3 regions of the Paenibacillus ilasis genome follow, and region 1 is predicted to be linked to each of the others. Evidence: predicted binding sites of a transcription regulator. Region 1 holds the regulator's gene; each other region holds the start of a gene.

Region 1 (4,272 bases):
CATACGCTAACCCGTATGTACAAAGACAGCCGCAGCGGTCAGCTCCCGGCTCTTCGCCAGCTGCTGCAAGTTTCATCCCATGAGAAGGCTGTCGAGTGGTCTTCCATCATAGATCGGATTTATCCGGATCTGATCACCGTAAAAGAGAATTGGGATCGACTCAGCGATCAATTGTTCGGACTGCTTCCGGAACGCGGAGATGCATCTCCAGGAGACGCCGGTCAATTCTCGCTTCGCTTATCGCCTCTTAAGAAGCCGAAGGATTGGGATTCGCTTGCCGAGCTGGAACATCAAATTCATGTGATACTGGGCGATGTCGTACGCAAGGGTGACAAGCTGATCGCCGAAATGAAGGAAGATCTCGACGATTACAGTGCCGACAGTCTGTTAACAGACCTATCGGGTCTGTTTAAGGACCTGGCCGCACACCGCGAGGACCTGAGGTCCTTCATGGCCCTGAATGATGAAGGCACGGTATACTGGATGGAGGCTAACGGCAATTTCCGCGGGAAATCGCTGCAACTTTATGCGGTGCCTGTCGATGTAAGCACCCACTTGAAGGAATTGTTTTTTGACAAGAAACAAAGCGTGATCCTGACGTCGGCGACCTTGTCGGTGGACAAATCGTTCCAGTTCATGATCGAGAATTTGGGTCTACAGGAAGCGGCAGATAGCGGCAACCTGAACACGGTTCTGCTGCCGTCCCCGTTTAATTACAGGGAGCAGGCTCTCCTTGTCGTGCCGCGCGATTTTCCGAGCGTGAAGGGCTCGGTCGGGGATGCACTCTTTGTGAATACACTAGTGCAATCATTGGCCGATACGGCAATCGCTACGCATGGACGTATGCTTGTCCTGTTCACCTCGTACCGGATGCTGCGTCAGGTGCATGAGCCCTTGAAGGAGGCGCTGGCATCCAGCGATATTACCGTACTGGGACAAGGGATGGATGGAACCAGCCGTACCAAGTTAATCCGGAGATTCCAGGATAGCAGCGCCTCGGTTCTGCTGGGTACCAGCTCCTTCTGGGAAGGGGTTGACATACCCGGTGAGGCGCTCACTTGCCTTGCGATCGTCCGGCTGCCGTTCCAGCCGCCGAATCACCCTTTGGTTGAAGCCAAGAGCGAATTGCTGCAGCAGCAGAAGAAGAACCCCTTCATGAAGCTTTCGGTTCCGCAAGCCGTCATTCGCTTCAAACAGGGATTTGGCCGACTGGTACGGACAGCGCAAGACAAGGGGATTGTCATCGTGTACGATACCCGGGTCATTGAATCCTATTACGGAAAATATTTCCTATATTCCTTGCCGGGACCAAAGATGGAGCACATGCCGACCGAGGGGATTGTTCCCCGAATTTCGGAATGGCTGCAGGAAGAGGCAGGCGTAGAGAACCAAGCTGAATAAAGTGAAACCATGAACGATCACATTGAAATGTAGTTATTAACCTATTATTAGGGGGAGCATGCATGAAATCGGAAAAAATTTCGGAAGCCGTGGTCCGCAGATTACCTGTATACTTGCGCTATTTGAATGAGCTTCAGAAAAGGGAGGTCTCCACGGTTTCCTCCCAGGAACTGGGACAAAAACTGGACCTCAATCCTGCTCAAATTCGTAAGGACCTAGCGTATTTCGGTGATTTTGGACGGAAAGGGATCGGATATGACGTATCTTATCTGATCGAGAAAATTCGCCAGATTCTAAAGCTGGACCAGAAGATCAATGTCGCATTGATTGGGGCCGGTAATCTTGGACATGCATTATCAAATTACAATGCATTTCTGAAGGACAATATGAAGATTGTGGCGGTTTTCGATTCGTATTCTCCCAAAGTTGGTATGAAAATAAACAATTTGGTTGTACAGCCGATGGAGGAACTGGAGAAGACGGTTCATGAGTACGGCATTCGTATCGGGATTATTACCGTTCCGGATTTTGAAGCGCAAAATGTAGCGAATCAGCTTATCGCCGCAGGCATCGAGGCTATTCTGAATTTTGCGCCGACCATCCTGAAAGCTCCATCCCATATCCGGATTCATACGGCTGATTTTACTACGGATTTGCAAAGTTTGGCCTATTATTTGGATAACGGTAAGGAGGATACAGCACATGACGACAACGAAGTGGATGGTTAAAAACGGAACGTTTGCGGTACTAGAGAAAGGAAGGTCCGTGCTACGCGGATATATGGTTGTAGAGAATGACCGGATAACCTACCTGGGTGAAGAAGAGCCAACCGTCCAAGAGGGAACAGAAATTATCGACGGAACCCATCTGTTTTTCCTGCCTGGATTGGTGAACACGCACGGACATGCGGCGATGTCGCTTCTCCGCGGTTATGGCGACGATCTGGCACTGCAGGTATGGCTTCAGGAAAAAATGTGGCCGATGGAAGCCAAATTCACGGCCGACGATGTGTACTGGGGAACCTCACTCTCCGTGCTTGAGATGATCAAAGGCGGAACCACGACGTTTGTGGATATGTATGATCATATGGATCAGGTTGCAAAGGTTGTGCAGGACTCAGGAATGCGCGGCGTACTGACACGCGGTGTCATCGGATTATGTCCGCCTGAGGTGCAGCAGCAGAAGCTGGATGAGGCGGTTGCATTCGCGAAAGACTGGCATGGCAAGGCGGATGGAAGAATTACGGCGATGATCTCGCCGCATGCACCTTACACATGCCCGCCGGATTTCATCGAGAAATTCGTTCAGGCATCCCATGATCTGAATCTGCCTTTGCATACGCATATGTCCGAAACGGAAACGGAAGTCGCTCAGAATGTAAATGATTACGGACTCCGCCCTGTTGCCCATTTGGAGAAGCTTGGCATGTTTTCCCGTCCAACGCTGCTTGCGCATGCCGTCCATCTGACCGATGAAGAAATCGAAATCCTGGCTAAGCATCAAGTGATGGTGTCGCATAATCCAGGCAGCAATCTGAAGCTTGCCAGCGGCATCGCTCGCGTGCCTGCACTACTGAAAGCCGGGGTCACCGTGTCTTTGGGTACCGATGGACCTGCGAGCAATAATAATCTGGATATGTTTGAAGAGATGCGCCTGGCGGCACTGATCCATAAAGGAGTAAGCGGGGATCCAACCGCGATTCCTGCATCCGAAGCGCTTCGGATGGGTACAGAGTATGGTGCCAAGTCAGCTTTCCTTGCGGATATCGGTACGCTTGCGGTAGGAATGAAGGCAGATATGATCGCACTGAACACGGATCAGGCGCACTTCCTTCCGAAGACGGATTATATTTCTCATGCTATCTACTCCGCCAGTGCGAAGGATGTTGAGCATGTATGGGTTGACGGTAAGCAGGTCGTGAAGAATGGCGCGAGCCTTACTCTCGATGAGGAACGTATCCGGCGGGAAGCGCAGCGTGCCTTTGAGCGTCTTACAACCCTCTAGGGAATAATCAAGGGGAGCGAGGAAGACGGATTTGAAGAAAAAAACGAAGTGGATCTTGCTTAGTGTATCCGGCGTGCTGCTGTTACTGCTTGGTTTACAGCTCTATTATTCATATGTTATGAAAGACACTTGGAATGAAGAAAGAATGGCGATTGCTGCCGCCAAGCAGCATGGCCAATTGGTTTCGTCCGGAAAGACCTATAAATCGGTGTGGGGCGAGGATAATAACTATTGGGTGGTAAGCGGCAAGGATCAGGACAATCAAGATCGTATGGTATGGGTAAAATTTACAGATGACAACATACCTGTTGAAGGTGCCGATGCTGTCCAGTCCGTTTTATTGAATACAGGGATGTCGGAAGCCCAGATTCGGGATCAGATTTATAACGAATTGCCTGGTGTGGAAATTAAGCGATTGCTGCCTGGAATGTATGAAGGCGAGTATGCCTGGCAGCTGCAGTATGAACACAACGGTCAGCGCGGCTATCGGTTTTATCGTTTTCAAGACGGTAACACGATCGGTAATGACATTATTCTTCCAAATCAATAATAAACGAAGTAAAGAGAGGCGTCCCTTACTATTTAAGAGGGGGCTTCTCTTTTTCCTTCATAATTGTAAGCGCATTCAGAAAAAATATGGAAAAACTGTTCTAAATATTTTCACAGACATGCATGAAAAAGTATATAAGATGTGATATACTCGTACTTGTACAAAACGAGCATATAAATTACATGCATCGCAATATATCGTTGTTATATGTATTTTTGTGTTACCAAATGATAGACAAAATTTTATACAGGAAATGAAGGAGGAACTTCATGAAACTACGCATTGTACCTATCATGCTGACTGTCGTGATCTCAGCA
Region 2 (4,272 bases), on a different contig from region 1:
TGCAGAGTTCGCAGCCATGTCAGGAATTTCATGAACAGGCACACCCAGATGGTACAGCCACTCCATCGTAATTTCCTCGCCTGTGCATTCTCTCATCGGCTTCTTGACATAATCGCCCGGAACATCAGTGAATAAACCGTATACCCATACCACAAGCTGATCTTTTGGCTGCTCTTTGAAATGCGGTTGGCGATTTAACGTATAACTCATCATCCACTTGGAATCCTTTACGGACACGATGCCGCCTGTTACGACCTTTCCGCTGAACGGGGCGCGTTTACATACTTTCTCGATATAAGGCGGGATTCTGTCATCAAGTGTCGTAACGGTTGCCGATTCCCAGTTTGTCTCTTCCGTATTCGTGCAGAATTTATCGGGACGCCCAAAGGATGGATCCTGCCTGGCGATATTTCTCCAGAGCTCCCAGCAGCCGCCTGTGGAACGATTGTATGCAGCCGCGCGGTGATGGTCGCCCGAAGCGGAATTTTCCGTGCAGCTGCCGTTTGTTACAAACACCAAATCATCTTCCGTCAAATCGATATATTCCTCTTTGCCGCCACGGAGACATACGATTTGCTTGGCAACCTTCTGATTGCCTTGAATATCAAATGCGACATTCGTAACCGTCGTATCATATTGGAAATGAACGCCATGCGCCTGCAAATATTTCATCATGGGCAGAATCAATGACTCATATTGGTTATACTTCGTAAATTTCAACGCGGAAAAATCAGGCAGTCCGCCAATATGGTGAATGAATCTTTGAATGTAAAGCTTCATCTCCAAGGCGCTGTGCCAATCTTCAAAGGCAAACATCGTTCTCCAGTAAAGCCAGAAATTCGAGGCAAAGAAATCCTCCGTGAATACATCGGTAATTTTCTTATCATACAAATCTTCGTTTCGAGTAAAGAATAACTTCACGATTTCCAGCGAAGCTTTTTCGCTCAGAGCGAATTTCCCATCCGTATGGGCATCCTCGCCCCGGTTAACCGTGGCTCTCATTAGAGAGTAGTTCGGATCCTTCTTGTTCAGCCAGTAAAACTCGTCCAAAACCGATGCGCCTTCAATTTCAAGAGACGGAATGGAACGGAACAAATCCCACAAGCATTCAAAATGATCTTCCATTTCCCGACCACCGCGAATAATAAAACCTTTATCGCTGTCATGAATTCCGTCGCAGGCACCTCCGGGAAGACTAAGCTCCTCCAGAATGTGGACCCGCTCTCCCTTCATTTGGCCGTCGCGCACGAGGAAGCACGCAGCTGCCAGAGAGCCTAAACCGGCTCCAACCAGATACGCTGATTTTTTGTCGACATCGACCGGTTTTTCCGGGCTGGCAAACGCTTCATAATTTCCATTGCTATAATACATTCCCGTCACCTCCGAATTGATTCTAGCAACTACATCATAAAAAAATATTCGGAGGTCTCCCATAGACAATGTCCGCCTAATGTCGAAACTTTCGACACAAGGCTAATATTGTCTAATGAGAGTGGTGCAATTTAAACTTTTCCAGCGCGAAAAAGATATCGCCTTGAATCAAAATGCTCAGCCGGTCCACAATCGCAGAGGGCTCTTCCTTCATCCCTTTAGCAATCCAATCCAGCATCAGCCCTACAAACGCATATTTATAAAAGTCAGCGATAAACGACTTATCCTCATCCCTGATCGACATCGTAACGGCCTTTTCCTCAATAACCCCTATCAAAAGATGATACGTTACATTAAATAGGTACCTTTCCAGCTGCTCTCGTTTAATCGAATGATAGACGCTCGTCACAAACGCCTTGTTTTTTAGCACATACTCAAATATTTGCAATAGGCCCTGCTGCCACGTGTCATACGTTTTCTTGCCATCCAGCGCTATGGTAGCCTCGCTTGTGCAAATCCACTCCACAAGATCATAAATATCCCTGAAATGATAATAAAACGTCTGCCGATTCACTTCACAGTCCTCGACAACATCAATGACGGTAATCTTATCAAGCGTTTTTTTCTCAAGCATTTTTTTTAGCGATAGGGCAAGCGCTTTTTTTGTTGTTTGTGCCATAAAACTCCTCCAATCCAGAGCGTAATCATTCACAAAGGCCATTAGTCAGACGATACACCTTCATTATAAAGGAACTCAACGCGAAAAAGCGGTGACCCTATGAAGGCAAATAGATTGGGAATGCGCAGAAGTCGAGAAAATCGCAACCCGATGGCATCGTTGTAAATAAAAATTAAGTTTATATTGTGAAATAATTCACCACTTAATTAACAGCCCTATATTAAAATGAAGTGGACCTAACGAGGCTGACGGAGGGAGGCAACCGGGGAAGATCTGAGATTCGAAGAATAAAGGCCACGCTCGCACACCCTTTTGTTTCTCGTTTTTCTACGTTAAACCTCCTTTTTCGTTTGGCTCTTTATGGTCAACTAAACAGATGTAGAGAAAGTGGAGGGTTACACAGTGAAAAAGAAGGTTGCAGCAACGCTTATACTCATTCTCTCTTTCATGCTCGCCATCGCGGGATGCGGCGGCGGGACCCAGGATCAGAGTCAGGACAACGCAAAAAAAGAAGAAGCCCCAGATACGGCCGTTTCGGGTGCGTCCCAAACCGGGTATACGCCGATCGATCAGCTAAAAGAAAAGTATGATATCATCATCGTCGGTGCAGGCGGAGCCGGTATGTCTGCTGCCCTTGAGGCAAAAGAAAAAGGCATGAACCCGGTCATTTTTGAAAAAATGCCGATTGCCGGCGGGAATACCATAAAATCATCTTCGGGCATGAATGCTTCCGAAACCAAGTTCCAACAAGAACAGGGCATTAAGGACAGCAACGATTTATTTTATGAAGAGACTTTAAAGGGCGGTCATGGAACCAACGACAAAGACATGCTTCGTTTCTTCGTTGACCATTCGGCAAGCGCAATCGATTGGCTGGATTCCATCGGGATTCGGTTGAACAATATCACCATTACGGGCGGCATGAACGAAAAGCGCACGCACCGTCCTGAGGACGGCTCGGCGGTAGGACAATACCTTGTCAACGGTCTGGTGAAAAATGTACAAGAACAAGAAATTCCGCTATTCGTCAACGCCAAGGTAACGGATATTACGGAAAAAGAGGGCAAAGTTAACGGCGTCAAAGTCATCTTCAACGGGAAAGACGAGAAAACTATTGCAGCGGATGCCGTCGTTGTGACAACCGGCGGTTTCGGAGCCAATATGGACATGATCTCCGAAGTTCGGTCCGACCTGAAAGGTTACGTGACCACCAACCAAGAAGGCAGCACCGGTGACGGCATTACCATGATTGAAAAACTCGGCGGCACTACGGTCGATATGGATCAAATCCAGGTTCACCCTACGGTGCAGCAGGAAAAATCTTATCTGATCGGGGAAGCCGTTCGGGGAGAAGGGGCCATCCTTGTGTCCAGCCAAGGCAAACGTTTCACAAACGAGCTGGATACTCGGGATAACGTCACCGCCGCCATCCATAAGCTTCCTGAAAAATCGGCTTATCTTGTGTTCGATTCCGGTGTAAAATCCCGCGTCAAAGCCATTCAGCAATATGAAAAAATGGGCTTTGTTATTCAGGGCGATACCATCGAGGCTTTGGCCAAAGAAATGGATGTTCCGGCCGATCAGCTCCAAGCTACCCTGGATACATGGAACAGCTCGGTTAAGGATAAAGAAGATGCCGAATTCGGCAGAACGACAGGCATGGATAACGAATTGTCCGGCGCACCGTACTATGCCATCCAAATCGCCCCCGGTATTCACTACACCATGGGCGGCGTAAAAATCAACACGAACACGGAAGTGTTGAACAAAGACGGCAAGCCAATTCCCGGATTGTTCGCAGCTGGCGAACTAGCAGGTGGATTGCACGGTCAAAATCGAATCGGCGGTAACTCCGTTGCCGAGATCATTATTTTCGGCCGCCAAGCCGGCATTAAATCGGCTGAATTTGTAGGAGCACGGTAAGCTGTAGCCGGCATCTTTCATTCGGCAAAACAACAAACGCTCGGTCTCGTCCTGATCCTCCGGTAGCCATCATTTTCAAAAACCATATTTACATTTCTATAAAAATAGATATAATAAACGTATGGATACCTTACAAACCATCAAAGCACTATCAAACGAGTCCCGTTTCAAAATCCTGGAGTGGCTGAAGCACCCGGAAGAACATTTTGATCCGCAGGAGCACATGCCTTCCAAATGTGATTTTCATGGCGGTATCTGCGTGGGCTCCATTTCAGAAAAAACAGGACTCGCTCAGTCGG
Region 3 (4,272 bases), on a different contig from region 1:
TGTCGGATACGGACTCGATTATGCCGAGCATTACCGGAACCTCCCCTACATCGGGATTTTGAAGCCGGAAATCTACAGCAGTTAAACCGCGCCAATGGGCTGCTATCACAGTTGAGGGCCCTTTGTTGAGATGGCCAGACAGGCTGTGGTAAAATATCTTATGTGTCTTGAGAGGAGGTAGGGGATGAGTCGGTTCATCCGGAATTCTGGTTTTTATTTGATTCTATTTTTAGTCGTGGTGGGCATAGTACAATTCGTCACTAATGGCGGCGAGCAAGCCGATGCCCCTAGTTATAATCAACTGCGGCAGGAAGTCAAAGCTAACAACATAGAGGAAATGACGGTACAATTTGACGGTTACGCTTATCTGGTGACCGGTAAGTATAGGGAGATTTCCGAAGAGAAAAAATCGGAGAATTTCTCAACCTATATTCCTGCCACGGATGCAGCGATGCAAGAGCTGACTGCAGCCAGTGAGAGCAACAATGTCAAACTGTCCGTGGTGCCAATGGAAGGCCAAAGCATTTGGCTGACATTGCTTTCATCCTTTATTCCGCTCATCATTATGTTTGTTCTGTTCTTCTTCCTGTTTAATCAGGCCCAAGGCGGCGGCGGCAAAGTGATGAACTTTGGTAAGAGCAAAGCCCGCTTATATAATGAAGAGAAGAAACGGATTACATTTGAAGATGTAGCTGGAGCAGATGAAGAGAAGCAGGAACTTGTTGAGGTTGTTGACTTCTTGAAGGATCCGCGCAAGTTCAACACGGTTGGCGCTCGCATTCCGAAGGGCGTTCTGCTTGTCGGACCTCCGGGAACAGGTAAGACGCTCCTGGCTCGTGCCGTTGCCGGTGAAGCAGGCGTGCCGTTCTTCAGTATTTCCGGTTCCGACTTCGTTGAGATGTTTGTCGGTGTCGGTGCTTCTCGTGTACGTGACTTGTTCGAGAACGCGAAGAAGAATGCACCATGTATCATTTTCATCGATGAAATTGATGCTGTAGGTCGTCAGCGTGGCGCCGGACTTGGCGGCGGTCATGACGAGCGTGAGCAGACACTCAACCAGTTGCTGGTTGAGATGGACGGTTTCGGAGCGAACGAAGGCATTATCATCGTTGCTGCCACCAACCGCCCGGACATTTTGGACCCGGCGCTGCTTCGTCCGGGACGTTTTGACCGTCAGATTACCGTAGATCGCCCGGATGTGAAGGGCCGTGAAGCCGTACTGAAGGTTCATGCACGCAACAAACCATTGACGAAGGATGTTAAACTTGACATCATCGCCAAACGTACAACCGGTTTTACAGGCGCTGATCTGGAGAATCTCCTGAACGAGGCTGCCTTGCTTGCGGCTCGCCGCAACCGTAAAGATATCTCCATGCGAGAAGTGGATGAGGCGATTGACCGTGTTATCGTCGGTACGGAGAAACGCAGCCGCGTGATCAGTGACCGCGAGAAACGCATCGTAGCTTACCATGAAGCAGGCCACACGATTGTGGGTTATTTCCTCGAGCATGCGGATACGGTGCATAAGGTAACGATTATTCCTCGTGGCCGTGCCGGTGGATATGTCATTATGATGCCGAAGGAAGATCGGATGCTCGTGACGAAGCAGGAGTTGCTGGATCGCGTAACCGGTTTGCTTGGCGGGCGTGTTGCTGAGGAGCTGTTCATCGGTGAAATCGGGACCGGCGCTTACAGTGACTTCCAACAAGCGACAGGCATTATCCGCAGCATGGTTGTGGAATACGGTATGAGTGAGAAGCTCGGACCGATGCAGTTCGGTACATCCCAAGGACAAGTGTTCCTGGGACGTGATATCGGACATGAGCAGAACTATAGTGATCAAATCGCTTATGAGATCGATCAGGAAATGCAGCGATTCATTAATGATTGCTATGAGAAATGTAAAGAGATCCTGAATAAGCATGCCAAAGAGGTTCACCTGATTGCGAACACGCTCCTCGAGATGGAAACGCTGGAGCTTGAGCAAATCAAGAATCTCATTGAGACCGGATCAGCTGAAGGCAACGGCAGTGGCGAAGGTGAAGGTTCTTCCGAGAATGGTGAACCGATCATCGACAACATTGGCGACGTGAAAGTTCGCATCCAAGGGAAAGAAGACGGCGAGCAGCCGACTTCCACGGAAGAAATTCCGAATAACCCGATGGATTCGAATGATCCAGGGCCAGAACGCAAAGATTCCGAGCGCAAGGATCCTCCAGGCGGATCGGACAACGGTAATAGCAGCTTAACGTAATATTCGCTGATAAAACATCGAATACCGAATAAAATTGAAGAACCGGAGAACGATAATTCGTTTTCCGGTTCTTTTTGTGCTTTCTATCACATTGACAGGGGGCAGAATGAACGTGTACATTAGTTGTTAAATAAGGATGCGCATCCTTTCACAAAGGTGGAAACCATCCTGAAAGTCACATGGTCATCAGCGGCGAACCGCCGGACTATACAAAGGGAGAGGGTCGATCATGGAAGCTTTGGCACTGGAGCGTAAGGCAGAACAGAACCGTGAACTGCGTGAGCGATTAATGCAATTGAAGAAGGAACGTAACGCAATCATTTTGGCACATTATTATCAACGGGATGAAATACAAGAGGTCGCTGATTTCCGGGGGGATTCCTTCCTGCTCGCGCAGAAGGCAGCACAAACGGATGCCGAGGTTATCGTATTTTGCGGTGTGCATTTTATGGGCGAGAGCGCCAAAATCCTGGCTCCGGGCAAGACGGTTCTTATACCGGATGAGCGGGCCGGTTGCCCAATGGCGGATATGGTGAACGTTGACGGACTGCGAAAGTTGAAAGCGCAGCATCCGAATGCAAAAGTGGTCACGTACATCAATTCATCGGCTGAGATCAAAGCCGAAACGGATATCTGCTGTACTTCATCCAATGCCGTGAAAGTGATTCAGTCGGTGGATTCGGATGAAATTATATGGGTACCTGATAAAAACCTGGGACATTATGTTCAGCAGCATACCGACAAGAAGCTCATTATCTGGGAAGGGTACTGTAACACGCATGACATGCTGACGGTGAAGGATGTCGTCGAGATGAAGGCTAAATATCCTCATGCTGAATTTGTGGTGCATCCGGAATGCCGTCCAGAGGTTGTTGCGATGGGGGATTTTGTAGGGAGTACCACCGCCATTCTAGAGTATTGCAAAAATTCATCTGCCAAGGAGTTTATCGTGGGCACGGAGGACGGAACCGGTTATCAGCTTCGATTGGATAGCCCGGATAAATCGTTCCACTTCGCTACGAAATTCCTGGTGTGTCCGAATATGAAAGTGAATAACCTCAAAAAACTGGTTAAAGCGTTGGAAACGATGAAGCCGCAAATTTATGTGCCGCCGGTCGTTGCAGAGAAAGCCAGAACTTCATTAGAGCGCATGTTACAAGTTAAGTAGCATGCGCTACTCTTTCGTGAAAAGACAGGTGAGGTATCGTGATACCGCAGTATTTAATTGATTTTGAGCTGAACGATCTTCCGGTTGTCCAGACGGATGTCATCGTGATCGGTTCAGGCATTGCGGGTTTATATACGGCGATCATGGCAAGTGCGACTCAGAATGTACTGCTGATTACGAAAAAATCGCTGCTCGAAAGCAACACGCGTTATGCGCAGGGAGGGATTGCAGCCGTAACAGCTGAGGATGACTCTCCGGCCTACCACCGTCAGGACACCCTCCTGGCAGGGGCGGGTCTATGTTCATCTGCCGCGGTGGATGTGCTTGTAAACGAGGGTCCGGTCGGCGTTCAAGAGCTGATTCGACTCGGTACGATGTTTGATGTGGAGAATGGCGAGCTCGCACTGACCCAAGAAGGCGCCCACAGTCACCGCCGGATCCTTCATGCCAACGGGGATGCTACCGGGTATGAAATTGTGCGTGCCCTTTCCATTCAGGTTGAAATGCTTCACAATATAGAGGTGTGGGACGATCATTTTGTCATTGACCTGATTACCGATCAGGGAGAGTGTCATGGCGCTTTGGTACAAATGCCGGACGGAAAACGGGTATTCGTACGTGGACGGGCGACGGTTATGTGTGCCGGCGGCGCCGGCCAATTGTACCGGTATACAACCAATCCGGAGGTTGCTACAGCGGATGGCGTTGCCATGGCTTACCGGGCAGGCGCAGAAATTCGGGATATGGAGTTTATTCAGTTCCACCCGACGGCGCTTAGCTATCCGGGTGCGCCCCGATTCCTTATATCAGAGGCGGTTCGCGGTGAAGGTGCTGTTCTTCGGAATATACG

Evidence for each region. Region 1 encodes Rex, which represses fermentation and respiration genes when NADH is low (regulators of the CRP and FNR family bind a similar motif). Its sites were predicted from a motif close to TTGTGAAATATTTCACAA; they were not measured.
Region 2: a site for Rex is predicted at 2,234-2,251, ahead of ACETK5_RS20700 (flavocytochrome c). Genes of this name have one in related genera too.
Region 3: a site for Rex is predicted at 2,391-2,408, ahead of nadA (quinolinate synthase NadA). Genes of this name have one in related genera too.

What each region holds. Positions count from the first base shown of each region.
Region 1 covers NZ_JBHDJG010000001.1:3,705,421-3,709,692, reverse strand. Annotated here, with positions in the region: gene dinG (ATP-dependent DNA helicase DinG) at 1-1,401, shown strand, start outside; gene ACETK5_RS16645 (redox-sensing transcriptional repressor Rex) at 1,464-2,129, shown strand; gene ACETK5_RS16640 (amidohydrolase) at 2,104-3,405, shown strand; gene ACETK5_RS16635 (cell wall elongation regulator TseB-like domain-containing protein) at 3,437-3,955, shown strand; gene ACETK5_RS16630 (hypothetical protein) at 4,225-4,272, shown strand, end outside.
Region 2 covers NZ_JBHDJG010000002.1:94,548-98,819, reverse strand. Annotated here, with positions in the region: gene ACETK5_RS20710 (oleate hydratase) at 1-1,371, opposite strand, end outside; gene ACETK5_RS20705 (TetR-like C-terminal domain-containing protein) at 1,484-2,050, opposite strand; gene ACETK5_RS20700 (flavocytochrome c) at 2,453-3,973, shown strand; gene ACETK5_RS20695 (ArsR/SmtB family transcription factor) at 4,095-4,272, shown strand, end outside.
Region 3 covers NZ_JBHDJG010000009.1:16,107-20,378, reverse strand. Annotated here, with positions in the region: gene hpt (hypoxanthine phosphoribosyltransferase) at 1-85, shown strand, start outside; gene ftsH (ATP-dependent zinc metalloprotease FtsH) at 185-2,254, shown strand; gene nadA (quinolinate synthase NadA) at 2,484-3,422, shown strand; gene nadB (L-aspartate oxidase) at 3,461-4,272, shown strand, end outside.